One region of the Embleya sp. NPDC127516 genome, then DNA from elsewhere that is predicted to be linked to it. Evidence: riboswitches for the same ligand, from Rfam matches in the RefSeq annotation. Region 1 holds a riboswitch; each other region holds the start of a gene.
The links. A riboswitch is a leader RNA that binds a small molecule or an ion and turns the genes downstream of it on or off. The one in region 1 is predicted to bind cyclic di-AMP.
Positions count from the first base shown of each region.

Region 1 (7,279 bases):
GATGTAGTCGAACGGGCCTTCGCCATGGCGCCAGAAACCGTCCAGCGAACCCTGCTGGTGACGGAACATGATCGGCGCGGCCACCAGCGCGGTGAACAGCACGCAGACCCACAGACCGGGCAGGATGCGCAACATCCGGTGCCACAGGTAGCGCCCGGTCGTGGTGCGCATGCCGCTGCGGGTGATCAGGAAGCCGGACAGCACGAAGAAGCCGTACACGGACATCCGGCCGAGGCCGACCTGCATGCCGGTGAAGCCGTTGCCCGGCTCGTGCTTGCCGAAGCCGCCCAGGATGTGCGCGTGCGCCACCACGACCGCTGTCGCCAGCAGGAGCCGGATCAATCCGATGCTGTTGTCCCGGCCGGAGAATCGTTCGGCCAGCGTTCCTTGCCGACCCACTCCGAAGTCGCGTCGCACGCGCTTTACGCCCTTCCCGATGTGGCCGCCCGGAAGCGACGCAGGATCCCCCCTGGGCGAATATGCGCCCTGCCCACGAGATCCTGTGCATGGTAACGGTCGACCCGACCCCGGGTCAGGCACCCTGGAGGGCGGGCGCCGCGGGGGTCGCCACGCGCGATTCGCGCACCCTCCGCGAACCCGGGATGCCGGGTAGGGTCGCCTCATGAAGTGGCTTGTCACCGGCGGTGCCGGGTACATCGGGACGCATGTCGTGCGGGCGTTGCTCGCGGCCGGCGAGGATGTGGTCGTCCTCGACGACTTCTCCACGGGCGCGCGCGAACGGGTTCCCGAAAATGTGCCGCTGGTGGTCGGCTCGGTGCTGGACCGGGCGCTGCTGGACGAGACGTTCCGGGCGCACGCCGTGGACGGCGTGGTGCACATCGCGGCGAAGAAGCAGGTGCCCGAATCGGTCGCGCGCCCCCTCTACTACTACGAGGAGAACGTCGAGGGTCTGCGCGTCCTGCTCGCGGCCATGGTCGCGGCCGACGTCACGCGCGTCGTGTTCTCCTCCAGCGCCGCCGTCTACGGCATGCCCGACGTCGACCTCGTCGACGAGGAGACCCCGTGCCTGCCGATCAACCCGTACGGCGAGAGCAAGCTCGTCGGCGAGTGGATGATCAAGGCCACGGCGCGCGCGCACGGCATCTCGTACGCCGCGCTGCGCTACTTCAACGTCGCGGGCGCGGGCGCGCCGGAACTCGCGGACGAGGGCGTGTTCAACCTCGTGCCGATGGTGCTGGAGAAGCTGACGGCCGATCAGGCGCCGGTGATCTTCGGGGACGACTACGACACCCCGGACGGCACCTGCGTGCGCGACTTCATCCATGTGGTGGACCTGGCCGAGGCACACGTGGCGGCCACCCGTCGGCTCGGCACCGACCCGGACGCGCGTCTGGTGCTCAACGTCGGTCGCGGTGAGGGCACGTCGGTGCGCGAGATGGTGGAACTCATCCGCGAGGTCACCGGTTTGCGCGACATCGCGCCGGAGCTGCGACCCCGGCGCGCGGGCGACCCGGCCCGGGTGGTCGCGAGCGCCGATCGCATCACCACCGAACTGGGCTGGAAGGCCCGGCACGACACGGCGGACATGGTGGAGAGCGCGTGGGCCGGCTGGCGCGCGCAGCGCGGCTGAGTCCCGCACACACCGCCCGCGGCGCCGCGCATCAGCCGGCGCCGCGGGCGGTGTCGCGTCGCGATCCCGTGACGACGCAGGGTGAAGTCTCCTGGGGCAAATCGGACATGACGTGCTTCGTCTGTGGGCCGAATCACGTCGATCACGGGTGCGTACGCCCCTGTCGGTGGGCAGGGGCCCGGTCCGCGCGACGCCACACGCGATGCGGGTGTGACGAACGGGGCGTAGGTGATCTTTCCCGGGTGATCGGCGTACGCCGTGACCAAGGGCCGATGTCACGCGTTCCCTGCCCTTCCACCACGGAACGCCAACTACGGTCCTTTCCGTAAGGGATCATCTACATTGCGCTCATCCGCAAAACGGATAATCGACGTCTATCCGACACAGACTTGTGATCTTCGGCGAGGCCTGCTTAGCGTTCGATCCGTCCGTATCCCACACGGACCCCGATCGCCGGTACGCCGAATCCTGTCGCCGGCCGTTCGGGAGGCTGACGAGCACCACACGACAGGAGCGGGGGAACCACAGGTGAACCGCCGCGAACGGCCCCGATCTCGATGATCGGACGCCGCGAACGGCTTGGGGTGAAGCCATGTCCTTCGGGACGTGGCCGGGCTATCGATCTCCGGCCCGAATCCGACAGCTCACCTCGTAGGCGTGGGAGAGGATCCAGCCATGCTGTCCGGAACCGGGCGTCATCGCCGTCGCAGCACCAGTAGGACCACGCGTCTGATCGCCGCGGCGGGTGTCGCCGGAGTCGGCGTCGCCATGCCGATCATCGGCGCGGGCACCGCCCAGGCCGCCTCCGTGAGCACCTGGGACAAGGTCGCCCAGTGCGAGAGCACGGGCAACTGGCAGATCAACACCGGAAACGGCTTCTACGGCGGCCTGCAGTTCACCGCGAGCACCTGGAAGGCGTTCGGCGGCACGGAGTTCGCCGCCCGCGCCGACCTGGCGACCAAGGGTCAGCAGATCGCGATCGCCGAGAAGGTCCTCAAGGGCCAGGGCCCCGGCGCGTGGCCGGTGTGCTCGGTCAAGGCCGGCCTGACCCGAGGCGGCGCCGCCGCCGACGTCGACACCGGCTCCTCGGCCGGCAAGACCGCGCCGAAGACCGCTCCCAAGACCGAGACCGCCAAGCCGGCCCCGAAGAAGACGGCCGCCGCGCCGAAGATCGAGGTCAAGACCGAGGCTCCGAAGACCGAGGCCCCCAAGGCCGAGGCCCCGAAGACCGAGGCGCCCAAGACCGAGACTCCGAAGACCGAGCCGGCCGCCGCGACCTCGTCCTACGTCGTGGTCACCGGCGACACGCTCTCCAAGATCGCGAACGCCGCGCACGTGCCCGGCGGTTGGCCGAAGCTGTACGAGGCCAACAAGTCCGTCGTCGGCGAGAACCCCGACCTGATCTTCCCGGGCCAGAAGCTCACGGTCGACGGCAAGGCCGCGCCGACCACCACCAAGACCGAGGCCGCCGCGCCCAAGGTCGAGGTGCAGAAGGCCGAGACGCCGAAGACCGAGGCCCCCAAGGCTGAGGCTCCGAAGGCCAAGACGGAGAGCAAGCCGGCTCCGAAGGCCGCGACCACCAAGACCGAGGCCGCCAAGACCGAATCGACGACGACCGCCTCCGGCTCGTACGTCGCCCCGGTCTCGGGCGCCACGCTCACCGCGAGCTTCGGCTCCGGCGGCTCGCGCTGGTCCAGCGGCAGCCACACCGGCCAGGACTTCGCGGTCTCGACCGGCACCACGGTGCGCGCGGTCACCTCGGGCACCGTCGTGTCGGCCGGTTGGGGCGGCGCGTACGGCAACGAGGTCGTCATCCGGCACGCGGACGGCAAGTACACCCAGTACGCGCACCTGTCCTCGATCTCGGTCAAGGCCGGGATGAAGGTGCAGACCGGCCAGAAGATCGCGCTCTCCGGCGCGACCGGCAACGTCACCGGCCCGCACCTGCACTTCGAGGTCCGCACCACGCCGAACTACGGCTCCGCGGTCAACCCGATGACCTGGCTGCGCAGCCACGGCGTCAGCGTCTGAGTCACCCGCTCCACCCGCTGCATCGAACGGCGGGCGTTCCCTCCAGGGAGCGCCCGCCGTTCGCGTGTTCAAACCGGTGCGCGTGTGCGGACGATTCGCATGTGCGGACCGGTGCGCGTGCCCGGACGGTGCCGTCAGGGCAGCCGCGCGGTGCGCAGCGCACCGTCCGGACCGAGCCACAGGGCCACCGCGTGCCCGGCGCCGTCCGGCGCGCCGGTGGGATCGACCGCGACCGTGCGCTCGTCGAGCACGACCGGCGCCCCGGACGCGCCGAGGACGATCGGCCGGCCGTCGGCGTCCCGGGTCAGCGTCGCCGTCGTGCCGTCCGGTCGGGGCACTCGGCTCAACGCCTCGTAACCCGCGCCCGCGGCTCCCGAGTCGGCCGGCACCCACCCGTTCGGCCCGCCCTCGACCACGCTCGCGATCTCCGGTGTGCCGGCGCGCCGGTAGGCGACACCCACCCGGCCGTCGGCGCCCACCGACACGGCGGGCGGGCCCGCCGGTCGCTCGGCCGCGATCGTGCGCGGCGGCCCCGACCGCTCGCCGACCGGTTCCCAGTAGCGAATGCCCTCACGCGCCGTGCCGAAGACCACGACCCGGCCGTCCGGGCGGGTCACCGCGCCGGGCCCCTCGACGATCTCCCCGCCGCCCAGGTCCCGCCACGCCGACCACGTGTCGCTCCCGGCGGGCCGATGACGGCCGCTGATCCCCTTGTCCCGGTCGCGCACGAACAGGTACAGCCCGCCCGCGCCGTCCACCCCGACCACCGGTGTGCCCGGGCCGCGTCCGTCGCCGTCGGGGTTGCCCAGGCCGCGCCACGGCCCCAGTTCGCCGCCGGGCGTCGTCTCGGTCGCCGTGAGGATCTCGAACCGGTCCCGATCGGCCCGGCGGGCACCGCCGATGCGCAGCACGAACACCGCGATCCGGCCGTCCGCGATGCGCACCGCGGCGAGCCCCGGGGCCAGTTCGCCGTCGCCGGGGCCGGGCATCGAGTGCGCCGGGGACCAGTTCGGGCCGCCGACGGCGTCCTGGGTCCACCGGGTGACGCGCCCGCCGAGCACGGCCCAAGCGGTGAGCCGGCCGTCCGCGCCGAGCACCGGGCGCACTCCCGCGTTCGGGTAGCGATAGGTGGTGCTCTGCGGCCAGTTGGTCCCGGGCGCGGTGTCCCGCACCTTGAGGTCGCCGCAGTCCACCCGACCCGGGCAGTGACGCACCCGGTCCGTCCAGCCGTACACCCGGATGATCCCGTCCTTGCGCTCGCGCGCCGCCGGCGCCAGATTGTGCGGCCAACGCTCGTTGTAGTAGCCCCGGTAGGCGATCGCGGCGGCGCTCGCGGCCGGTCGATCGGCGTTGTACCGGCGCAGCGCCTCCCACGTGAACTGTGCGGCGGCGGTGTGGTCCTGGTGGTCCGAGACACCACCGTTGTCGGCGTGTACGGGGTGCGCGCCATCGTGTCGCTGCCGGTCCGGCTCCGGGTCGAGCGTGCGCACCACGGTCGGCGTCTGGGCCCGCATCAGGTCCGCGAGCGAGTCGATCAGGCCGTCCCTGGTGTACGTGTAGGGTCCGCCCGCCGGCTCGTCCCGCGGGGCCAGCGTGTCCAGTTCGCGTTCCGAGCCGTTCCACAACGTGCGCAGCCGCCCGTGCGCGCCGATGCCCTCCTCCTTGCGGGTGTTGAGGAACACCAGCTTGATGTTCGGGGCGTCCACGAGTCGGTCGAGTTCGGCGTGCGCGCCGTCGCGCAGCCGTACGCTGTGCCGCTCCCAGCGCGCCGCGCGATCCCCGAGCGCCATGAACGCGTACGCGGCGCGTGAGCCGTTGTTGCGCGCGGCGGCGTACGCCTGGGGATCGGGCCGTCCGCCGGGGCCGTTGCGCCCGTCCGCCTCACCCGCGGTGAGGAAGACCGTGACGCTTTCCGTGCCCGCCCGCACCGCGCGGTCCACGTCGGGGTTCATGAAGTAGAGGTCGTCGTCCTGGTGCGCGACCACCTGCATCACCGCACCGGTCGTGCCGGGCCGCGGTGTCAGGGTCTCGATGCCGATCGGTCGGGTCGGCGCGTGGTACGGGGGCGAACCGTACGGACCGGTCAACTTCACCACCCCGAGCGCGAAGCCCAGCGCCAGGACGCCGACCACCGCGGTGAATCTTCCGGTGCCGGGGATCATCGCCATCTCGGCCGGTACCTTTCTGCCGTCGCGGGCGAACCGACCTCATCATCGCCGGTCGCCGGCGCCCGCCCGCACCCGGCACGGCCCGATCGGCCGGCGGGAATCGCGTGGCGCCCCGGCGGTCAGCGCGCCCGCGCGCCGCCCGCGTCCGCGCCGCGCGGCTCGGCCGCGGCCGGAAGTCGGGCCGGCACCTTGCCGCCCGACGCGGTGGAGCGGCCCGGGTCGGCGGCCGGACTGCCCGCGCCCGAATCGTTGTTCGCCGAGCCGGGGCTGCGGTCCGGCAGCGACTTCGCGCCCTCGGGCGTGACCCGGGTCGCGCCGATGTAGTCCGGCTTGTCGATCGGGCCGAACTTGATCACCGTGCCGGTGTACGGCGCGTGGATCATCTGGCCGTTGCCCACGTAGATCCCGACGTGGTGGATGCTGCGCGGGTCGCTCAGGTCGGTGGCGAAGAACACCAGGTCGCCGGGCAGGAGTTGGTCGCGTGAGGGGTGCCGGCCGGCGTTCCACTGGTCGTTGGCCACCCGGGGCAGCTTGATGTTCACCGTCTCGTAGGCGGCCTGGGTCAGCCCCGAGCAGTCGAACCGGCCGCCGTCGGCCGCGGTGCCCTCACCGCCCCACAGGTAGGGGGTACCGAGCTTGGTCTGCGCCCAGTTGACCGCGCCCGCCGCCTGCGCCATCGGCTGGAGCGGGGCCTGCACCACGCCGAAGCTCTGCTCCAGCGAGCGGATCGACTTCACGTAGTCCTGGGTCTGGGTGTACGGCGGGATGCCCTTGTACTGCATCACCCGGTACGCGCCCGCGTTGTACGCGGCGAGCATGTTGTTGGTGCGGTCGCCGGGCACCGAGGCGACATATTTGGCCAACGAGCAGTCGTAGCGCGCCGCGGCCGGGATGGCGTCGGCGGGATCCCACGGGCTCGACTTGCCGTCCCCGTTGCCGTCGGTGGCCCACTCCGGCCACGTCGTGGGCATGAACTGGGCGATGCCCTGGGCGCCCACGTTGCTCACCGCGTTCGGGTCGAAGCCGCTCTCCTGGTAGAGCTGCGCGGCGAGCAGCGCCGGGGAGATCTCCGGGCAGAGCCGCCCCCACTTGTCGATCGCCGCCGCGTACGCGGCGGGCACCGTGCCGGGAGCCAGCGCCATCGTGCCGCCCACGCCGGTCTGCGTACCGGACGCGGATTGCATCGCACCGACGCCTACAGTGAGAAGACCGACCAGACCGAAGGGAATCGCGAACGCGATGCCACCGGCGACCCAGGCTTTGCGCATGGCGGGCACCCCCGATTCTTCGCGGCCTGGACGGGCCGCGACGGACTCTCCGTCCACATTGTGCGTGCCACGATTGCTCAGCGCAATCACCCGTGATACACACAGTGAGCAGACACACTTGCCGAGGTGGTAGCCCGATCGGCTTCCCCACAGCACAATAAACGAACGACCACTCCTCCGGTCGAATGCGACCGGAGGCAACCAAAAGCCCGACCTCGGGG
Region 1 is NZ_JBIWJT010000016.1:176,162-183,440, reverse strand. Features, by position in the region: gene ACIRL2_RS29630 (acyltransferase family protein) at 1-417, opposite strand, end outside; gene galE (UDP-glucose 4-epimerase GalE) at 623-1,591, shown strand; cyclic di-AMP (ydaO/yuaA leader) riboswitch at 2,041-2,262, shown strand; gene ACIRL2_RS29620 (transglycosylase family protein) at 2,267-3,622, shown strand; gene ACIRL2_RS29615 (PIG-L family deacetylase) at 3,757-5,790, opposite strand; gene ACIRL2_RS29610 (NlpC/P60 family protein) at 5,910-7,058, opposite strand.

Region 2 (7,279 bases), on a different contig from region 1:
CGAGCCCGGGCCCGGTCCGGATGCGAGCCCGGGCCGGTCCGAGTTCCGGCTCGGGCCCGGATTCGCGCTCGCGTCGGGGTACTTCGCCACTTCTTCGTCTCTTCTTCGCCCGACCGCCATGATCCGACTCCCCGCGCATCACTTCGCGCGGGCCAGGGTGTGGGCGTCGACGGTCGATCGTCGTCGACCGGAGCGAGAAGGAGACGTCCATGTCCGGATGGAAGACCGTCACGGCCGCGATCCTGGCCGGGGCCGCCGTTGTCGCCGCCCCGGGAATGGCCGCCGCCGCGGATCGTCACGGTGGCCACCACCGCAAGTCCTTCGACCTCCAAGCGCACCGAGGCGGTCTCGGGCTGACCGTGGAGAGCACGCTCGCGTCCTTCGCCAAGGGTCTGGACCTGGGGGTGTCCACGCTCGAACTGGACGTCCAGATCACCGAGGACGGCCGGGCCGTGGTCACCCACGACCGCAAGGTCGACGGACGCAAGTGCGCGGACACCAAGCCGGTACGCGCCGGCGACCCGGAGTTCCCCTACGTCGGCAAGTACGTCAACACGCTCAGCCTGGCGCAGGTCCGCACGCTGGACTGCGGATCGCGGCAGTTCCCCGGCTTCCCCGCGCAGACCACCTCGCCCGGAGCCCGAATGCCGCTGCTCACCGAGGTGTTCGACCTGGTCAACCACCGGCACGCGCGCGGCGTGAAGCTCAACGTGGAGACCAAGGTCGAGGCCGGCGCGCCGCAGGAGACCGCGCCGCGCGAGCAGTTCGTACAGGTCGTGGCGCGCGAGGTGCGCCGGGCCGGGCTGTTGCGCCAGGTCACCGTGCAGAGCTTCGACTGGGGCGCGCTCAAGCGCATGCGGCAGGTCGAACCGCGCCTGCCGCTGGTCGCGTTGACCAACTACGACTTCCTCCAGGTCGGCAAGCCCGGCGCCTCGCCCTGGCTGGGCGGCCTGGACATCGACGACTTCGACGGCGATCCGCTGCGCGCGATCTCCTCGTTCGGCGCCGGCACGTTCTCGCCCGTGCACGGCTTCCCGCAGGACGGCAAGGTCACCGACCCGAACTACCGTCCCTACGTGACCCGCGACATGGTCGCCCGGGCACACGCGTCGGGCATCAAGGTCGTGCCGTGGACCGTCGACGACCCGGCGACCATGGCCAAGCTGATGGACGACGGCGTGGACGGTCTGATCACCGACTACCCTGACCGGCTGCGGGAGTTGATGGCCGCACGTGGGCTGTCGCTGCCCAAGCGCTACCCGGCGCGCGGCTGATCGGCGCGATCCGCCGGAGACTTCGGCGTCCGCAGGGGTGGGGACGCCGAAAAGGGCCGGGCCCGTCGACACTCGGTCGACGGGCCCGGCCCTGGTACGGCTACCGCGTTGGTGTGGCTATCGCGGTGTGGTTACCGCCTGATGACGCTCGGCTCAGAGGTTGACGCCGTGCGCGCGCAGGTAGGTGACCGGGTTGATGCCGCTGCCGTAGTTCGGCGTGGTGCGGATCTCGAAGTGCAGGTGCGGGCCGGTCACGTTGCCGGTCGCGCCGGAGAGGCCGATCTGCTGACCGGTGCTCACCGTGGCGCCGACACGCACGCCGATGCTGGACAGGTGGGCGTACTGCGAGTACTTGCCGTCCGCGTGCTTGATCACGATCTCGTTGCCGTAGGCGCCGCCGTTGCCGGCCTTGACCACGGTGCCCGAGGTGATCGCCTTCACCGAGGTGCCGGTGGCGGCCACGAAGTCCTGGCCGGTGTGGCTGCCGCTGGACCACAGCTTGCCGCCGGTGCCGAACGCGGTGCCCAGGCCGCCCTTCACGGGAGCGACGTAACCGGACGCGTTGGCCGTGGTGGACTCGGCCTTGGCCGAGGACTCCTTGGCCGCGACCGGGGCCTTCTCCTTGACCTCGACCTTCGGCGCGACCTTCACGGACGCCGTGGTCTTGGTCTCGGTCTTCGGCGCGGCCGGAGCGGTCTCGGTCTTGGTGCTGCCGGACTCGGTCGAGGCCGAGGCCTTACCGGAGAGCGAGAGCTTCTGACCGATCTGGATGACGTTCGGGTTGCCACCGATCACCGAGCGGTTGTCGGCGTACAGCTTGTGCCAGCCGCCCTCGACATCCTTGGCGGCGGCGATCTTGGAGAGCGTGTCGCCCTTGACCACGGAGTACGAGGTGCTGGTCGACGCGGACTTCGCGGCGGCCGCCGGGACGACCTCGATCTTCGGGGCCGGAGCGGACTCGGCCGGCTTCTCGGCGGCCTTCGGGGTGACCTTGACCGTGGACTTGGTGCCGGGCGAGACGGCCGGCGCGGCGCTGCCCTTGGTCAGGCCCGCCGGGCCGGAGGTGTTCGGCCAGGCGCCGGGACCCTGTACGGCGAGAACCTTCTCGGCGATGGCGATCTGCTGGTCCTTGGTGGCCAGGTCGGCACGCGGGGCGTACTGCTGACCGCCGAACTCGTTCCAGGTGCTGATGGTGAACTGCAGACCACCGTAGAAACCGTTGCCGGTGTTGATGTGCCAGTTGCCCGAGCTCTCGAGCATGGCGACCTTGTCCCAGGTGGAGACGGAGGCGGCGTTGGCGGTGGCGAGACCGGTGACCAGCGGGGCGGCGACGATCGCGCCGGCCATGCCGAGGGTCAGCGCGAGACGCGTCTTCTTGGGCATGCGGGCAGGGGTGATGAACGACTGCACGAAGATTTTTCCTTCTCCCACGCCTACGAAGTGAGCTGTCGGATTCGGGCTGGAGAGTCTCGCCCGGCCGTGTTCGGCCCTCCTGAGGAAGGGACGGGCACGGCTTCACCCCAAGCCGTCGTCATGGGCGTCCGTGTCACGGACGCCCGGGACGGCATTCCACTTGGTTCCCCCGCTCCTGCCTTTCGGGTTTCGTACCGTGGCCTCGCTCCGGCGGCAGGATTCGGCGAACCGGGAGACCATTTCGCCGAGCACCGGACCGGTGTGGCGAAGCACCAAACTACGCACACCCTCGACTCGGATCCAAACATCACGTTTCGCCGAAACAGAAGAATCAGGGCGGAAGGGTGGAATATCGGGACCTAAAGTCCCGAGAAGCGTACGCATTGTGCCCGAATCGATGACATATAGTGGGTATTCGATTACTCAGGGCAGGAATCGTGAAAAGACGGTTTACGGTGCGTACGACCTCCTGACCATCGGTACCCGGCATGTGACGTGCACCATAGAGAGGGTCGATGGCCGCCCGATATGTACCGCTATCGGTCATCCGAAAACCAGAGATGCCCCGGTGGCGGCGCCCAAGAGCGCACCAGCCACGGCTTGCGCGACGGTGTGGTGACGCAGTGCGACACGCGACCAGCACACGACGCCGACCGCGAGATAACCGGTCGACCACCACGGTCCGCCCGCGACGGCGAGCAACGCGACGATGCCGGACGCGACCGCGCAGTCGACGCTGATCTTCCACGCCGCGTTCACCACCAGCAGCACCACCGTCATGCCCCACAGCGCGAACATCGCGAACACCAGCCGGGACGGCGCGCCGGCGCCGAGCATGACCGCCGCGCCGATGCCGATCGAGGCCAGGATCACCGCGAAGATGCGCGGACGCTGCCGGCGGTCCACCACGTGCCGGTCGCCCCAGGTACCGCGGCGACGCTCCCACTCGATGTACCCGGCCGGAACGATGCCCGCGCACAGTGCCGCGAACAGACCCCATCCGGCGCCGGTCCACGAGTGGGCGACGAGCGCACCGAAACCGGACAGTCCGGCAAGGATGGTGTTGCGCGGCTGGAGGATGTCGGTGACCACCTGGGCGGCGCCCCGGACACGGCCCGGACCGGGAGCGGCGGTGTGCGCCGCGACCTGGGCCGACGGGCTCCGCACGACTGCGTTGTCCATCCGCGTACGGTAGCGATCGGCTCGGAGCCGCCCGCGCGCGGGCCGGTACGGAATCCGGCCCGACACGGTGATCGTCCCGGGCGTGGCCGAGACCGGCGCGACGGTGTCGCCGCCCCGGTGGACGCGCCGGCGCCGGGCGCTCGCCCCCGGCGCCGGGGGCGAGCGCCACCGGGGATCCGGTCGTGGGATCAGCGGTCGGGGGTGGACGGGCGGACGATGGTGGACATGTAGCAGCCGTAGGTGATGTTGCGGCAGTGGATCTCGGTCACCTCGGGGTCGGCGAGGATCTCGGCGAGGGCGGGCTCGGGGTTGTCGGTGTCGTGGAGGCGTGAGGTGGGGTGGATCCGTCCCCGGGCGTCGTAGGCGCGAAAGACCTGGGGCCGGGCCCGCCACTGGGGCGGGTAGGCGTCGGTGCTCGGGCCGGGGCAGGCGTCGGCGTGCGCGAAGACCGGGCCGATCTCGCGGTACGGGCTCGCCGGGAGCGGCGGTTCGTAGCCGAACAACATGAGCCGCTCGCCCGGCTCGGCGTCGCGCAGGCAGCAGCGCAACGGTTCGCCGCCGCCGGCCGTGTGCGCTTCGACCGGGTGGCCGGAGACGTCCAGGCCGGTGGCCCGGACCGAGGCGAGGAGCTCGGCGGGGATCGCTCGGACGACGAAGGTGCGGGTATCCGCGGAGGTGGTCATGCCTCCAGCGTGGACGCGGCCGGGACACGGTGCCGGCGGCAATCGGACACCTCGTTCGGCACCCGGCCTCACCCGGCTCGACCGTCGAGACGACACCAATCCCGGCGGTAGGACGCCCAGTCCGTGTCGGTCGCGGCGAAGTCGACGTACAGTGCGACGCCGAAGTTCGGTCGGCGCGGGTCGTGTCTGGTCAGGCCCAGGCGGACACCGCGCACCGCCGCCGCGACCGTCTCGGCCGAGCCGTGATGACCCCAACTGTTCGCGTAGTAGGCGGGCAGGCCCATCAGCAGGTCGACCCCGGCCGGCGTCGCCTCCAGGGCGAGCTCGGTCTGCTGCGCGACGTAGCCGCCGTACAGCGACTCCAGCGGCATCGCGGTGTCATAGGACATCAGCGCGATCTGGTCGACCCGCCGCGCGACCTGGCCGAAGTATCGCTGCGACCACCACTTGGGGTGATCGCGCAGCGCTTGGAAGACGCTGTGCAGGGACGGCAGCGGATCGATCTGCGCGGCGGCGACCGACAGCGGGACGCCGCGCGCACGGGTCAGCGCGTGGGTGGCGGTGAGCACGGTCAGGAAGTCCTCGTTCCCGGACCACACCGGTTCCAGATCGAGGTGCACGCCCTCGAAGCCGGCGTCCAGGATCTGCGCGGCCGACGCGGTGATCGCCGCGCGCACCGGCGGGCGCTCCAGCCGCAGCCCGGGCCCGCCGTGCGAGACGATGTCGCCGAGCCAGGCCTGCACCCGTACGCCGGGCAGTTCGCGGTGGACCGCGTCCACCAGTTGCCGCGCCCCGGGGTGGGCGGAGGGCGGCAGCGTGCCGTCGTGTTCCAGGGGCCCGGCGTGCACGTACAGGTCGTGGATGCCGGTGCCCCGCAACCGCTGTGCCAGTGCGGCCAGTTCGGCCGCCCCCTTGCGTCCGTCCACCCATGCGTGGCCGAGCCAGATCGCGTCCCGGCCGCGGGTGCGGGCCTGGTCCGACGGATCGCCCGCGTACTCCAGCCGCAGCGCCAGCGCGGCCGCGCCCACCGGCAGCAGCGGCAGACTCACCAGGATCAGCAGGATCACGGTGATCCGCCGCCGGCGACTCCACGACCGCCACCGTCGCCGCAGCCGGCCCCCACGCGGTGGCGGGGGGACGTCGGGCTCCGCCGCGGGAGCGTCGCGCTCGGCGGCGTCGCCGACCCCGCCCTCAGCCGCAGCGTGTGCACCGACCTCCGCGGGCTCGTCCGGGCCTGGCGCGGTGCTCTCCTCGGCAATCCGCCCCGGTTCGGCGATGGCGATACGGATCTCCCCCCTGTGTCGTGGCTCTCGGGCCCGGGTCGGGGGCCGGCGAACCGCTCGGTCGTGGCCGGCGGGCCGCACATGACCGCGGACGGGTGTCCGGGCCGGCGACCCGGGTCGCCGGCCCGGGAGATCTGCGTCGACTCCCCCTGCTACGGACGCGCTCGGGTACGGAACCGTTCCACTCGGCGGTGATGCCTCCCGGCGATCGGCCCGTCCCGTTCCATGCGCGGGTTCGACGCGGTCCGGGAATAGGGGTGCGTGGTCATGGGCGGGGTGCCCCGATCGGGTTGGGTACCGGGATCAGGCCGCTGTCCACGAGGTGTCGGCCCAGCGGCGCGGCCAGCCGGATGGCCTCCTCGACCCCGGCCTCGCCCAGTAGCGTGACGGGGTCGGCGGCGAGTCGATCGGTGGCGTGTTCCACGTCGCGGCGCAGCGCCCCGCCGCTCCTGGTCAGTCGCGAGTCGCGGTCCAGCAGGCCCTTGGCGACCAGGCGGCGGCGCGCCTGTTCCCACTGCGCGTCGCTCCAGCCCCGGGTGCTCTGCAGCAGTTCGCGCGGGACGTTGCCGGTGGCGGCGTGGGTCGGGCCCGCCTCGATGCCGGTCAGGCCGGCGTGCGCGACCGCGATCACATGGCCGTCGCCGCGGTGTTCGCGCAGGACCGTACTCGCCAACCACAACCGGCCGGCCACCCCGTCCGGGCGCCGCACACCCGCCCACGCCGCGGCGAGCGCGCGTCCTTCGTACCCGCAGCCCTCGACCGCGCGTTCCAGCAGGTCGACCAGGGCCTCCAGGTGCCGTTCGCCCACCGCCGGCAGGCTTCGGGCCAGCGCCGTCTCGACCGCGCCGATCCGGGTGTCGAGCATCTTCTCCGGCGTCGTGTACGCCCACGCGTCGGGCAGCGCACGGGCCACCCGGCCGGGTGCGAACGCGAAGCACAGCGCGCTCGCCTCGGGGGCGCGGACCGCGCCGAGCGGGGCGAGCCGACCCGCGAAGTAGCCCATCCACCACCCGATCAGCCCGAGCGCGCGGGCCGCCTCGGCCGGTTCCGGCGCGAAGTACACGACGGCGTGGACGGGTTCGATCGCCTCCCAGAAGCGTCTGGCGAGGGTGGGGGCGGGAGCGGCCGACACGATGGGCACCTTTCACCGGGCGACGGGGAGCGGGGGCGGCGGTCGACGATCGGGCGTGGCAGGCCACGAACCACGAGCCACGAGCCGGCCCCGTCGACGAGCCTGCCCGTTGTCCCACTCCCGGAACAGTGCCAATCTGGGTGAATGGACCAGGATCCGAGCTGGTGGGTACGCGTCGCGCTGGAGGACTGGCACACCCGCGCGGGACCGCGCCATCGACGGATCGCCGAGTCGCTGGCCGAGGCGATCGAGCGCGGCCTCGCCGGCCCGGGCGCGCGGCTGCCCGCCGAGCGCCCGTTGGCGCACGCCCTG
Region 2 is NZ_JBIWJT010000004.1:99,185-106,463, forward strand. Features, by position in the region: gene ACIRL2_RS08320 (glycerophosphodiester phosphodiesterase family protein) at 210-1,274, shown strand; gene ACIRL2_RS08325 (transglycosylase family protein) at 1,428-2,657, opposite strand; cyclic di-AMP (ydaO/yuaA leader) riboswitch at 2,690-2,923, opposite strand; gene ACIRL2_RS08330 (hypothetical protein) at 3,231-3,869, opposite strand; gene ACIRL2_RS08335 (DUF1203 domain-containing protein) at 4,058-4,552, opposite strand; gene ACIRL2_RS08340 (hypothetical protein) at 4,621-5,841, opposite strand; gene ACIRL2_RS08345 (hypothetical protein) at 6,101-6,967, opposite strand; gene ACIRL2_RS08350 (PLP-dependent aminotransferase family protein) at 7,112-7,279, shown strand, end outside.
Region 2: linked by a shared signal. The riboswitch ahead of ACIRL2_RS08325 (transglycosylase family protein) and the one ahead of ACIRL2_RS29620 (transglycosylase family protein) in region 1 are both predicted to bind cyclic di-AMP.

Region 3 (7,279 bases), on a different contig from region 1:
GGCGGCTCCTGGTGGGTCCGCGCCGCCTGCCACCGCGCCTCGGCGCACCGGAGAAACAGCCGAATGGAAGCACTATCCGGCTGTTTCTCCGGCACGCCGAGGCACGGCATCCGCCCTTCGGGCTCCTCGCTGCGCTCACGACGCGGCCCGATCCACCAGGATCCGCCGGACAGGGCCTAGGCTGCGATGCGTGGGTTCCGACCTGGTCTGGTATGCCGCGTACGGGTCCAACATGCACGCCGCCCGCCTCGCGTGTTACCTGCGCGGCGGCCGGCCGTTCGGCGGTGCGCGGACCTACCCCGGTTGCCGGAACCCCGCCGCGCCGCGCGCCATCCGGCCGGTGGTGCTGCCGGGCCGGCTGTACTTCGCCTTCGAGTCGAAGTCCTGGACCGGCGGACTCGCGCTGTACGACCCACTGGATCCGGGCCGGACCCCGGCTCGGGCCTACCTGGTGACCCGGGATCAGTTCGCCGATCTGGCCGCGCAGGAGATGTACCGCCCGCCCGGTGCCGAACTCGACCTGAGCACGCTGCCGGTCACCGGGCGGGCCACCCTGGGTCCGGGCCGCTACGAGACGGTCGTCCGGGTGGGTGCCGCCGACGGGCACGCGATCCTCACCCTGACCGCTCCCTGGCGCAGCGCCGACGCGCCCTGGAACGCGCCGGCCGCCATGTACCTGCGGCACCTGACCGCCGGCCTCGTCGAGGCGCATGGCTGGTCCCGCGGGCGCGCGGCACGCTACCTCGCGGGCCGTCCGGGCGCCGCCGGCACCTGGACCCCCGAGGCGGTCGCCGCGCTGCCCGCGCTCGCGCCGTGAGCTCGGCCGCGCTCGGGTGTCCGCGGTCCGGGTCTCGGCGGCCGGGGTTCCGGGCCTTCGGGCTCGGGGAGTTCGGGGAGGTCGGGGCTTCAGCGGTAGTCGGGGTTCTCGAAGTCGTACCGGCACCCCGCGTCCCAGCCCGCGCGCTGGTTGCCGTACGCGGGCATCCCGCCCGCGTCCTTGAGCAACCGGGCCAGGTGCATCAGGTTCCAGGTCATGAACGTGGTGTTGCGGTTGGTGAAGTCGTTCTCCGGGCCACCCGAACCGGGATCCAGGTAGGAGGCCCCCGGGCCCACCTCGCCGATCCACCCGGCGTCCGCCTGCGGCGGGATGACGTAGCCCAGGTGCTGGAGGCTGTACAGCACGTTCATCGCGCAGTGCTTGACGCCGTCCTCGTTGCCGGTGATCAGGCATCCGCCGACCCGCCCGTAATAGGCGTACTGGCCGGCGTCGTTGAGCAGTCCGGAGCACGCGTACAGCCGCTCCACCACCCGCTTGAGCACCGAACTGTTGTCACCCAGCCAGATCGGTCCGGCCAACACCAGGATGTCCGCCGCCAGCACCCGCTCGTACAGCGCGGGCCACTCGTCGCCGGGCCACCCCCGGTCGCTCATGTCCGGCCACACTCCGGTGGCGATCTCGTGGTCGACCGCGCGGATCTGGTCGACCGCGACCCCGTGCCGGGTCATGATGCCCCGGCTCAGGTCCACGAGCCCTTGGGTGTTGCTGACCGCGGGTGAGCGCTTGAGTGTGCAGTTGACGAACAACGCCCGCAGGTCGTCGTAACGCGCGGGCGGTGGTCCGAAGTCGGTCATCCGAGGCTCCCGGGGTGTCCGTGGTGGCGTACCCGGAAAGCGTCCCCCGACCGGGTCGCGCCGACCGGCACATTCGGCGCGTGCCACCGACCCGATGTCGGTGCCGTCGGGCAGACTCGTGCCTTTGCCGAACCGGAAGGTGGATCATGGCCGAGTCGATCCCGCCCCTGCACTACGCCCCACGCTGGAGCGAGGACACCCGTACGTCGCCCGCCGAACTGGGCGACGAGCGCGAGGTCCTGACCGGCTTCCTCGACTGGCACCGGGCCACCTTCGAGCTCAAGTGCGCGGGCCTGTCGGCGGAGCAGTTGTCCGAGCGGGCCGTGTCGCCGTCCGGCTTGTCGCTGCACGGCATGATCCGGCACCTGGCCGGAGTCGAACGCTGGTGGTTCCACATCCAGTTCGCCGGTGACGACGTACCGATGCTCTACTACACCGACGACGACCCGGATCAGGACTTCGAGCGCCTCGACGGCGACCCGGCCGAGGCGTTCGCCCGCTGGCACGCGGAGTGCGAGCGCTCACGGGAGATCGTCGCCGCCGCCGCGTCCCTGGACGACACCGGTATCCGCAAGGCCACCGGCAAGCCGTTCTCGCTGCGCTGGGCCCTGGTCAACCTGATCGCCGAGTACGCCCGCCACAACGGCCATGCCGATCTCCTGCGCGAACGCCTCGACGGAGCCGCCGGCATGTGACCGATCCCGGGGGACCGGCCGGGGTCACCCCGCATACCCCGCGTCGTCGCGGCGAGCCGTCGAGGGCGACCGTCGGCTGCCGCTGCCGGCGAGCGCGCGCCGATCGGGTTCGGTCCCCGATCCGCCGCGTGCGTCCGCCCCGTCGACGCGTAGGTGGGGGCGGGTCCACGGCCGGTCCCGGGCCAGGTGCTCGGTCTCGGCGGCGCGCCACAGCCGCCAGAACCAAGCCAGTTCGGGGCCGTCCCGATCCAGGGTGCGCGCTGCGGCGAGCTCGGCCGGCGTGTCGACGTGCACGCGCAGCGCGGTCACCGGGCCGAGTTCGCGCCGGGCCGCGCCGACGCCCTCCAGGATCACCACCGGCGCGGCCGGAACCTCGCTGTAGCCGCTGATCCGGTAGCCGGCCCAGTCGTAGGTGTCGCAGCGGGCGGCCTCGTGTCGGGCCAGCGGTTCGAGCAGTTGGGCGCGCAGCCTGGGCAGCCAGCCGAAGAAGTCCCCCGGCCGGGCGAAGTCGTCCAGGCGCACCACCGGCGCGCCACCCAGTCGCGCGGCGAGCGCGTCGGCGAACGTGGTCTTGCCGGAACCGCCGATCCCGTCCACCGCGACCAGTCGGGTCGCGCCGATCGACGGCGGCAACGCGGCGACGCACGCGGCCGGCCGATCGGTCGTCGCGCCTCGAATGCGATCCGGCCGTTCGATGGGCATCGAAGCAGCCTATCCACCGGTGAGGGAGACCCGGGGTCGGCCGCGAGCCGGGTCGGTTCCGGGCCGGCCCCCGGCCGAGTCGGGCCGGGTCCGACTCGGTCCCGGCCCGCGGCCGAGACGAGGGCTCCGATCACCCCGGGCGAGCACTCTTGTACATTTGTACTTGTACATCTGTACCACTCGGAGGGAGAGGCCCGTGGCCTGGCTGTTCCTGGGGCTGGCGATCTCGTGTGAGGTGATCGCGACCAGTCTGCTGAAGAGCACCGACGGGTTCACCCGGCTGTGGCCGACGCTGGCGTGTCTGGGCGGGTACGCGGGTGCCTTCTACCTGCTGACGTTGTCGTTGCGGCAGTTGCAGGTGGGCACGGCGTACGCGATCTGGTCCGGACTCGGGACGGTGGCCATCGCGCTGGTCGGCGCGGTGTTCCTGAACGAGCCGGTGACGCTGCTCAAGGCGTTCGGGATGGCGTTGGTGATCGCGGGAGTCGTGGTGTTGAACCTGGGTGGTGCGCATTGACCGCGGCCAGGGACCCTGAGGGTCGGCGACTGCGGATCGTGCGCGGCGCGTGTGAGGTGATCGCGGAGGTGGGCGTGGGCAACACCACGCATCGCCTGGTCGCGGCCCGGGCGGGCGTCCCGTTGGGAGCGACCACGTACTACTTCGCCTCGCTCGACGACCTGGTCGCCGCCGCGCTCGCGCACGCGTCGGCGGAGACGGTGCGGCTGCTGGAGGAGTGGGTACGGCGTGCGCGGGACGCGAACGACCTGCCCGGCGTGCTCACCGCGCTCACCGCGGAATACCTCGCGGACCGCTCGCGCGCGCTGGTCGAGTACGAGTTGTACCTGGCCGCCGCCCGCAGCCCGGAACTGCGCGGGTTCGCCCTGGCCTGGGTCGAGGGCGTCGGCGACTTCCTGTCCGTCCGGGTCGGACCGCGCGCCGCCGCCGCCGCGCTCGCCGTGCTGGACGGGACCATGCTGCAGGTGCTGACGCTGGACACGACGCTGGACGAGAGGCAGTTGCGCTGGTCGTTGGCCCGGGTCCTGGACGAGGGCGGGTCTTCGTCGGTGAACGGGTCGTCGTAGGCGTCGAAACGGCCCGGTGCGCCGGGAGCGGCCGGGCCGGCGCCGACGCCGGGTGCGGTAGGGTCGGCACCGCGAAGGGGAGTAGCCCCGTGAACCGGTCGTCGACATGCTGGAGTCCTCGGACTCCCGGTGGCCGGGCTCGTGCTCGACACGGGTGGGCGAGACCTTCGGCCAGGCATCGACGCATCCTCGTCTTCTCGTGGATGTACCCCGTCGTGCCGGGCCGAGTGGTCCTCCGGTTGCCGTGCGGCGCTTCGTGAAGACCCGGGGCCCGGCTCTCGCAGAAAGCCACCCGGAATGCACCTCGACCTTCTGGCGATCCTGACCGCCTTCGGGCTGATCTTCCTCGCCGAGCTCCCGGACAAGACGATGTTCGCGTCGCTTGCCATGGGCACCCGCATGCGTCCGCTCTACGTGTGGTTCGGCACCTCGACCGCGTTCGTCGTGCACGTCGCCCTCGCCGTCGGCGCGGGCGGCCTGCTCGGCCTGCTCCCCGGCTGGATCGTCAAGCTGGTCTCCGCCGCCCTGTTCGGCTTCGGCGCCTTCATGTTGTTGCGCGGCGGTGCGGGCGAGGACGACGAGGACACCGCGGGCAAGAGCGTGACCGGCTTCCGGCCGGTCTTCGCGACCGCCTTCACGGCCGTGTTCATCAGCGAGTGGGGCGACCTCACCCAGATCACCACGGCCAACCTGGCCGCCACGAACGGCACCTGGTCCACCGCGATCGGCTCGGCCGCGGCACTGATGTCGGTGTCCGCGTTGGCCCTGCTCGCCGGGCGGTTCATCGCCAAGCGCGTCCCGCTGCAAACGGTGCAGCGGATCGGCGGCCTGTGCATGCTCGGGCTGGCGATCTGGTCGCTGGTGGAGGTGTTCACCGGCTGACCCGCCCCCGGTGATGCCTCGCCCCTGCGGATGGCGCCCGCGCCGCGGTCACCCGACGGCGGCGGGACGGATGGGTGCATCGCCGGCATGTCCGGCGCGACCAGTCGATCGGTTGCCCGAAATGTGATGTAGGCCGCATGGATAAAACGGACATAAATTATATAGCCGACTTCGAGCCGCAATTCATTTTCCGCGCCCCGCGACGAGTCTCGACTATTTTCCGTTACCGCACGATCACACCACTCTCCGAGATATCCCCTCGTCATCACCGGTACCCCGGAGCCGAACACGGGAGAGATGTCGCTTTTATTCCGCCTTTACCCGCAGGGCGAAGTCGGGGTTTCGGTTGTGATCAGGCATCCGCATTGCCTACCTTTCTCGCCGATTCACCTTTCGGGTGAACCCTGTCGCCGGTACGCCGAATCCCGTCGCCGGCAGCGGGAGGTCTACATCGAAGAATCCGACGGGAGCGGGGGAACCAGGTGAATCGCCGTGGCCGGGATCGTTCCGGTGACGGCTAGGGGTGAAGTCGCGTAACGCGACCGGGCTGCTCCAGTCCGAATCCGACAGCTCACCTCGTAGGCGACAGGAGAGGACCCCATTTCATGCTGTCCACAAACGCTCGCCATCGTGCCGCTCGACCCACCAACGTCCGCCGCTTCGTCGCGGCGGTGGGCATCGCCGGCATGGGTGTCGTGCTCCCGGTCGCCACCGCCGGTGCCGCCCCGGCGCAGGCCCCCTCCACCTCCGAGCAGTCCCCCTCCACCGTGCTGTCGGCGACCCCCACCGCGGCGGTCGACGCGGCCCCGGTCCAGGCCGCGCCCGCCGCGCCGGAGACCGACACGGCCGCCGACAAGGCCCGCTACGTGGTCCAGGCCGGCGACACGCTGTTCCGGCTCGCCCAGACCAACCAGGTCAACGGCGGCTGGCAGAGCCTGTACGAACTCAACCGCGACGTGCTGCTGTCCGGCCCGGACCTGATCGAGATCGGCCAGACCCTGCGGCTGGACGGCTCGGCGCCCGCGGCACCCAAGGCCGACGCGCCCGCCAAGCCGAGCATCAAGGTCCAGCCCAAGACCTCCGTCACGCCCGGCAAGACCACCCCCAAGCCGGCGAGCAAGCCGTCGGCCGACGTGTCGGTCAAGCCCGCCGCCAAGGCCCCCGCCAAGCCCGCCACCGGCGGCTCGAAGGGCAACCAGGCGCCGACCGGCGGCTCCTCGACCGCGTCGAGCAGCAAGGCCGCCCAGGCCGTGGCCTTCGCCAAGGCGCAGATCGGCAAGCCGTACGTGTACGGCGCCACCGGCCCCAACGCGTACGACTGCTCGGGTCTGGTCCAGGCCGCGTACAAGTCCGCGGGCATCTCGCTGCCCCGCGTGACCAACGACCAGTTCGCCGCCGACACGCGCGTGTCGGTCGCCAACCTGCAGCCCGGCGACCTGGTGTTCTTCTACTCCGGCATCAGCCACGTCGGCATCTACATCGGCGACGGCAAGATGGTGCACGCCCCGAACCCGCGCAAGTCGGTCGAGATCGCCTCGATCAACACCATGCCGATCGCCGGCGCCACCCGCCCGGCCTGATCGAACCGGGCAAACCGCCGCCGCCGGCGCACACGTGCTCCGGCGGCGGTGACACAACCGCATAGTGGGACGCGCCTTCGGCGCCGTGCCCTCCGACGACGGTCGGAGCGCGCGGCGCCGGCGTGCGTTTCGGCGAACGCGCCGGTCCCGGCGGGCGGGCGGACCGGGGCGCGGGCGTCAGAGCGTCAGAGCGTCAGAGCGTCAGAGCGTCAGGACGATCTTGCCCGTGACCCGGCCCGTCTCCCCGCGCTCGTGCGCCTTGGCCGCGTCGGCCAGCGGGAACACCGAGTCGATCGCGGCGCGCAGTCGCCCCGCCTCGACCAGGTCCGCGACCTGCCGCATGGCCGCGTGGTCGGCCTCGACGAGCATCTCCTCGGCCCGGACCCCGTACCGCTCGACGTCCAGGTCCCTGACGTTGTTCACGATGGCGACGAGCACGCCGCCCCGGCGCAACGTCCGTAGCGAGCGGGGACCGTACTCGCCGCCGACGCCGTCCAGCACGACGTCCACGTCCCGCACGACGTCGGCGAAGTCGGTCGTGGTGTAGTCGATCATCTCGTCGGCGCCCAGCCCGCGGACGAAGTCGTGCTTGGCCGCGCTCGCGGTGCCGATCACGTACGCGCCGCGCGCCTTGGCGATCTGTACCGCCAGATGACCGACCCCGCCCGCCGCGGCGTGAATCAACACCCTTTGCCCTTCCCGCAG
Region 3 is NZ_JBIWJT010000007.1:83,234-90,512, reverse strand. Features, by position in the region: gene ACIRL2_RS15565 (histone deacetylase) at 191-817, shown strand; gene ACIRL2_RS15560 (flavodoxin family protein) at 907-1,632, opposite strand; gene ACIRL2_RS15555 (DinB family protein) at 1,779-2,327, shown strand; gene ACIRL2_RS15550 (uridine kinase) at 2,352-3,029, opposite strand; gene ACIRL2_RS15545 (DMT family transporter) at 3,226-3,546, shown strand; gene ACIRL2_RS15540 (TetR/AcrR family transcriptional regulator) at 3,543-4,112, shown strand; gene ACIRL2_RS15535 (TMEM165/GDT1 family protein) at 4,410-4,994, shown strand; cyclic di-AMP (ydaO/yuaA leader) riboswitch at 5,401-5,593, shown strand; gene ACIRL2_RS15530 (NlpC/P60 family protein) at 5,600-6,574, shown strand; gene ACIRL2_RS15525 (NADP-dependent oxidoreductase) at 6,776-7,279, opposite strand, start outside.
Region 3: linked by a shared signal. The riboswitch ahead of ACIRL2_RS15530 (NlpC/P60 family protein) and the one ahead of ACIRL2_RS29620 (transglycosylase family protein) in region 1 are both predicted to bind cyclic di-AMP.

Region 4 (7,279 bases), on a different contig from region 1:
ACGTACACGTGAACACGCTGCGCTATCGGATCGGCCGGATCGAGGAGTTGACCGGGCGTCAGTTGGCCCGGCTGGAGGACAAGGTGGACTTCTTCCTGGCGCTCAAGCTGCGCTGAGCGGGTCCGGGACGCCGCCGCGTGCCGGCGGTGGGCCGCGGAGAAGCGCGCGGCGCGCCCTCGACCGGCCGCGACGCGCTCTCGACCGGCCCGCGCCGGGCCGACCGCGCGGCCGGTGTGCGCCGTGGTGGGTCAGCCGAAGGACACGCCCGACGTGACCGGGGTGACCGTGCCGGTGATCGCCTTGGCCCCGGGTGAGGACAGGAACGCGACCGCGTCCGCGATGTCCTCGGGCAGGGTGATCCGGCGCAGCGCCGACGACTTGGTCATCTCGGCGCGCACCTCGGCCTCGGGTACCTGTCGGCGGGCCGCGATGTCGGCGATGTACGCGGCCAGCTTGGCGTTCTCGGTGTAGCCCGCGACCACCACGTTCACCCGCACGCCGTCCGGCCCGACCTCCTTGGCCAGCACGCCGGAGGCGACCTCCATCGCGGCCTTGGTCGCCGCGTACGCGCCCAGGTTCACCAGCTTCGCGCGCGGCGCCTCCGAGCTGATCTGCACGATCGAGCCCCCGCCGACCGCGCGCATGTACGGCAGCGCGGCGCGCGAGACGGCCAGTACGCCCAGCACGTTGATCTCGAACGCCCGCCGGAACTCCGCCGGATCCAGGTCCTCCAGCCGCCCCGAGGGGTTGTAGGTGGCGACGTTGACCACCACGTCGACCCGGCCCAACTCCCGGGCCGCGGTGTCCACCAGCGCCCGGCACCCGGCCTGGTCGGCCAGATCGGTGGGTATCGCGAGCACCCGACGGCCGGTCAGCCCGCCGATCTCCTCGGCGAGTCGGCGCAGCGGCTCGGGTCGGCGCGCGGCCAGCGCCAGATCCGCGCCGTCCCGGGCCAGGGCGATCGCGCAGGCGCGCCCGATGCCGTCGCCTGCTCCCGCGACGATTGCGACCCGTGCGTCCGGTTCCTCCGCCATCGATACCTCCGTGACGTGCCAAAACTTCGTAACTCGCCACCCGTCCTACCGCACGGTGCTTTCAATCGCCATGATCATCCGGTTGGGTTACTGTGCGCGGCCGTTTGCCGCCGAAGAGTCAACCCGGCCAGCCGTACCGACACCACCGGAGGCACCGATGCCCACCGTCGTACTGATCGGAACGCTCGACACCAAGGGATCCGAATACGCGTGGCTGGCCTACCGGCTGCGGGCTCGGGGAGCCGAGGTGGTCCTGATGAACGTGGGTGTGCTGGGCGAGTCGCTCGCCCAGGCCGACGTGCAGGCATCGGACGTCGCGGCGGCGGCCGGCACCGATCTGGCCGACCTGCGCACCCGCGCGGACCGGGGCGCGGCCACCGCCGCGATGGCCGAGGGCGCCGCGTCCATCCTGCGTGAGTTGTTCGACCAGGGCCGGGTGGACGGTGTGCTCGCGATGGGCGGCTCGGGCGGGTCGGCGATCGCCTCCTACGCGATGCGCGCGCTGCCGGTCGGTGTACCCAAGCTGCTGGTCTCCACGATGGCCGCGGGCGACGTGTCGCCCTACGTCGGCGCGGTGGACGTCACGATGATGTACAGCGTCGTGGACATCGCCGGGATAAACCGGCTCTCCGAGCGGATCCTGGGCAACGCGGCGGACGCGATCGCGGGCATGGCGGGCGGCTACGCCGAGGATCGCGCGGCGGTGGCGGGGGTGAGCGGCGAGGGCCGTCCGCTGGTCGCCGCGTCGATGTTCGGGGTGACCACGCCGGCCGTGGACGCCGCGCGCGAGCGGCTCACCGAGCTGGGCTACGAGGTGCTGGTCTTCCACGCCACGGGCGCCGGCGGCACCTCGATGGAGAACCTGGCCGAGGCGGGCTTCCTGGCCGGGATCCTCGACCTGACCACCACCGAGCTGGCCGACGACCTGGTGGGCGGGGTGCTGAGCGCGGGCCCCGAACGGCTGACCGCGGCCGGGCGGATGGGGCTGCCGCAGGTGGTCAGCGTGGGTGCGCTGGACATGGTCAACTTCGGCCCGCGCGACACCGTGCCCGAGCGGTTCGAGGAGCGGAAGCTGTACGTGCACAACCCGACGGTGACGCTGATGCGCACCACGCCGGCGGAGAACGCCGAGCTGGGTCGGCGGATCGCCGCGAAACTGATCGCCGCGACCGGTCCCACCGCCCTCTACCTGCCACTGCGCGGGGTCTCGGCGATCGACGTCGAGGGCGCGCCCTTCTACGATTCCGTCGCCGACAAGGCGCTGTTCGACGAGTTGCGGTCCGGACTCGCGGGCAGTGCCGTCGAGTTGCACGAGGCGGCGACGGACATCAACGATCCGGCGTTCGCCACGGCGGCGGCGGATCGACTGCACGAGATGATCACGAAGGGACGTGTGGACTGAGATGGACGGACGCGAGGCGCGGGGCCGACTGCACAGGACGGTCGGGCAGGGCGGCGTCGTGATCGGCGCGGGCGCGGGCACCGGATTGTCGGCCAAGTGCGCCGAGGCCGGCGGCGTGGACCTGATCATCATCTACAACTCCGGCCGCTACCGGATGGCCGGCCGCGGCTCGCTGGCCGGGCTGCTGCCGTACGGCGACGCCAACGCGATCGTGGTCGAGATGGCCGGCGAGGTGCTGCCGGTGGTGCGCGGTACTCCGGTGCTGGCCGGGGTGTGCGGCACGGATCCGTTCCGGATCATGCCGCACTTCCTGGACCAGCTCGCCGCGATGGGCTTCGCGGGCGTGCAGAACTTCCCCACGGTCGGCCTGTTCGACGGTGTCTTCCGGCAGAACCTGGAGGAGACCGGCATGGGCTACGACCTGGAGGTGGAGATGATCCGGCTGGCCGCCGAGCGCGGCCTGCTCACCGCGCCCTACGTCTTCGACCCGGAGCAGGCCCGCGCGATGGCCGCGGCCGGCGCGGACGTCCTGGTCCCGCACCTGGGGCTGACCACCAAGGGCAGCATCGGCGCGAGCACCGCGGTCTCGCTCGACGAGGCGGTGGAGCGGGTGCAGCGCATGCGCGACGCGGCGGCCGAGGTGAACCCGGACGTGCTGGTGTTGTGCCACGGCGGGCCGATCGCCGAGCCCGAGGACGCCGCGTACGTGCTGGCGCACACCACCGGCGTGGTGGGCTTCTTCGGCGCCTCCAGCATGGAACGGCTGCCGACCGAGACGGCCATCACCGAGCAGGCGCGGGCGTTCAAGGCGATCGGAGCCCGGTAGGCGCCGCGCCGTACGAATCCGGGCAGCACGTGCCGGGCGCAGGGCGGTACCGGTGGGACGCACAGGGCGTCCCACGTCGGAGGCAGGAAGCACAGGGCACCACCGGCAGGAGACACATCCACCACGACCGCGAGGAGTCGCGTGTGTACAAGCTGACCGTGCTGTATGGCCACCCCGAGGACCCGGCGGCGTTCGACGCCTATTACTGGGAGAAGCACGTCCCGCTCGCCCGCACGATGCCGGGATTGACCGGCTGGACCATCGGCAAGTGCGATCCGGACCCCTCCGGCGCGCAGCCGCCCTATTACCTGGTGGTCGGGTTGTACGCGCCGACCCGCGCGGGTATCCAGGCAACCCTGGATTCGCCCGAGGGCCGGGCCACGGTGGCCGACGTCGCCAATTTCGCGACCGGCGGCGCGACGTTCCTTTGGGACGAGGAGCGGGTAGTCGTACCTGTGGAGCTGCCCGCGACGGAATAGCCCGACGGTGAAGCACGGGTGACCACGCGGCCGCGCACCGTGGACGCCGGCGCCGTGACCTGCGAGGATGGCGACATATCGGGCAAATCGGTGTTATTCCTGCTTATGGGGCACCTCACAAAGCGCCCGAAATGTTTGCCAACCCGGCGGCCCGGTGCGTAGCTTCGTGGTTGTTCGCACAAGCGGACTCCCCGGGCGGTACGCCGAATCCTGCCGCCGCCCGAGGGAAGCAGTCGATATCGACTGGCGGCAGGAGCGGGGGAACCAAGTGAGTGCCGGCATCGGCAATGTCGATGCCGTGGGGTGAAGCCATGCCTGTTTTCAGGCGAGGCCGGGCCAATCGTCCGAACCCGACAGCTAACTTCGTAGGCGCCCGACGAGGTAATCAATGACCTTCCGTGCCATCACCGCTCCCGTTCGCTCGCTCTCTCGTGGCCGTCGCGCCGGCATCGCCGTCGCCGCCGGTGCGGGTCTCGTCCTTCCCCTCGTGGGCATGGCGGGCAGCGCGAACGCGGCGTCCTCGTCCACGTGGGACGCGGTCGCGCAGTGCGAGAGCACCGGGAATTGGAGCATCAACACGGGCAACGGCTTCTCCGGCGGTCTGCAGTTCACCCCGAGCACCTGGAACGCCTTCGGCGGCGGCGAGTACGCGGCCAGTGCCGCGCAGGCGAGCAAGGCGCAGCAGATCGCGGTCGCCGAGCGCGTGCTGGCCGCGCAGGGCCCCGGCGCCTGGCCGGTCTGTTCGCAGAAGGCCGGTCTGGCCAAGGGCGGCAACGCGTCCGCCACGGCCGAGTCCTCGACCACCGGCAAGACCAAGGCCCAGGACGCGCCGAAGGCCGCGGCCAAGGCCGAGTCGGCGACCGAGACCGCACCGCGCAACTCCGGCGCCGATGCGCCGAAGGTCCGGGTGCAGCCGAAGCAGGACGTCGCCGCGCAGGACGCGTCGAAGTCGGCCGCGAGCAAGCAGGCTTCGGGCTCCGGCAGCTACACCGTCAAGGCCGGTGACACGCTCTCCTCCGTCGCCGCCAAGCTCGGCGTCAAGGGTGGCTACCAGGCCCTGTACAGCGCCAACTCGGGTGTCATCGGTGACAACCCGAACGTGATCAGCGTGGGCACCAAGCTCTCCGTCTGACACGCGAACGGCAACACGTGGGCCCCGTCGAGTACTTCGGCGGGGCCCACGCCCATGTCCGGTCGGTGGTGATCGAAACGGGATGTCGATTGGCCGTGTTGCCGTTCGCTTCGTCGATCGATCAGGCCCGGCTGGGCAGTTCGGCGGGTTCGGTGGACCGGGTGGGGGCGGGGATCGCCGGTTCGTCGGCCGCTTCGCCGGACGCGGATCCGGTGTGGTTGAGCAGCAGGTTGAGTACGACCGCGATGATCGAGCCGGCCGAGATGCCGGACTCGGCGATCATCGCGATCTTGTCCGGGAACGCGTGGTAGAAGTCCGGGAACGCGATCGGGAAGACGCCGAAGGCCAGGGCCACCGCCACGATCAGCGCGTTGGGTCCGGTGTCGAGTTCGGCCTTGCCCAGGGTGCGGATGCCGGCCACCGCGACGGTGCCGAACAGCACCACGCCGGCGCCGCCGAGGACCGGCTGCGGGACGAGCGCGACCAGGCCGCCGACGATCGGCATCAAGCCCATCAGGACCAGGAATCCGCCGCACACCGCGACCACGAACCGGCTGCGGATGCGGGTCAGCGCGACCAGGCCGATGTTCTGTGCGAAGGCCGTGCACGCGAAGCCGTTGAACACCCCGCCGAGCGCGGTGGCCAGGCCGTCGGCGCGCAGACCGCCGGCTATCGTCCGGTCGTCGGCGGGTTTGTCCACCACCTCGCCCAGCGCGATGATGTCGGCCGTCGACTCGGTCATGCAGACGATCATCACCACGAGCATGGACACGGTCACCGACACGTCGAACTGCGGCGCGCCGAAGGCGAACGGCTGCGGGACCTCGAAGACGGCCAGGTCGCCCAGGGCGCCGCCGTCCACCTTGTCGAACGGGATGGCCAGCAGGGTGCCGAAGAGCAGGCCGAGCAGGATCGCGATGCGCTGCAGGAAACCGGTCAGCACCCGGTGCAGGACCAGGATCGCGACCAGCGTCGCCGCGGCGAGCCCGAGGTTGGTCGTCGAGCCGTAGTCGGCCGCCTTGCTGTCGCCGCCCTGCGACCAGTTCCCGGCGACCGGCAGCAGGGACACCCCGATCAAGGTGATCACCGTGCCGCTGACCACCGGCGGGAAGAAGCGGATCAGTCGACAGAAGACCGGCGCGAGCAGGAAGCAGAACACGCCCGAGACGATCGTCGCGCCGAAGATCACCGGCAGTGTCGCGTCCTGCTTGGCCGCGGCCACCGCCAGGATCGGCGAGACCACCGCGAAGGTGACGCCGTTGACGAACGGCAGTCGGGAGCCGATCCGCCAGAAGCCGAGCGTCTGCAGCAGCGTGGCGAGCCCGGCGATCAACAGGCTCGCCCCCAGCAGCGTGGTCAGCTCCGCGGTGGACAGGCCCAGCGCCCCGCCGATGATCAGCGGTGGCGCGGCGACCCCGGCGTACATCGTGGCCACGTGTTGCAGGGCGCCGGCCAGCATGCGTCCCGGCGGCAGCATCTCGTCCACGGGGTGCACGGGCGACGCCCCGGTCCCCGGTGACGCCCCGGCGGTGGCATCGCCCGGCGATCGTGCCGCGCCCGCAGTCTTCCTGGTGGTTCTCCAGCCCATGATCGGCGCCTCCACATCGGATGCCGTCGTAGGACGGCCCGGCCCATTGGACGTACTGGATCGCAGGATCGGGCAGTGGGAGTGGATGCGGATCCGGGGCGTTCCCCTGCCAAGTATTTCGCTATGCGGAATCAATATTCCGTTGATCAGAAGGAGACTGTAGGGACGGGCCGGATCGGCGGTCAATAGGCACAGGCGTCGGCGGTTCGGGCCGGTCACATCTTGTGGCTTCCTCCGAACGCGGCGTCGATCTTCGGAAGGCGGCTGGATGGCATTCTCAACTTATTCGGGCAAAACGTACCAGCGACGATAAGATTGCGTTTGGAACGCCCTTGCGGCGTTAAATTCTTTTGACATAGGTTCTTCTGACCGTGGTTCCTGCTTTCTCCTGAGAGGGTTCCATGTCGAACATGACCCGCGTAGCCGTCCGTACCGCCGTAGACCACCCGCTGTGGCCCGTGCTCAAGGAAGCCGTCGCCGACCTGCGTCCGTTGCAGGCCAAGGACGGTTCGATCGAGCCGTCCGAGCACGCGTCCGCCCGGGCGCTGGTCGCCGACATCACGTCGGCGGTCACCGGGCTCGCACCGCTGTTCCCGCACGACGAGGCGTACCTGGAAGCGGTCGTCGCCGACTTCGCCCGCTGGGCGGCGGACGGCTTCGGCCGTCCCGACTTCCTGGACTCGCTTGTCGCGTTCCGCCCCGAGCAGGCTCGGCACGACGGTCTGGAGCACTTGGTGGTGTTCCCGATGACCACCCAGAACGGCAATCCCAACCGCAACGTCGAGGCCGTGCTGCTGCGGGTGGTGTGGCCGCAGTGG
Region 4 is NZ_JBIWJT010000008.1:302,155-309,433, reverse strand. Features, by position in the region: gene ACIRL2_RS18175 (helix-turn-helix domain-containing protein) at 1-116, shown strand, start outside; gene ACIRL2_RS18170 (SDR family NAD(P)-dependent oxidoreductase) at 249-1,034, opposite strand; gene ACIRL2_RS18165 (Tm-1-like ATP-binding domain-containing protein) at 1,192-2,436, shown strand; gene ACIRL2_RS18160 (phosphoenolpyruvate hydrolase family protein) at 2,438-3,262, shown strand; gene ACIRL2_RS18155 (EthD family reductase) at 3,406-3,741, shown strand; cyclic di-AMP (ydaO/yuaA leader) riboswitch at 3,938-4,129, shown strand; gene ACIRL2_RS18150 (transglycosylase family protein) at 4,130-4,873, shown strand; gene ACIRL2_RS18145 (nucleobase:cation symporter-2 family protein) at 4,995-6,350, opposite strand; gene ACIRL2_RS18140 (DUF6421 family protein) at 6,863-7,279, shown strand, end outside.
Region 4: linked by a shared signal. The riboswitch ahead of ACIRL2_RS18150 (transglycosylase family protein) and the one ahead of ACIRL2_RS29620 (transglycosylase family protein) in region 1 are both predicted to bind cyclic di-AMP.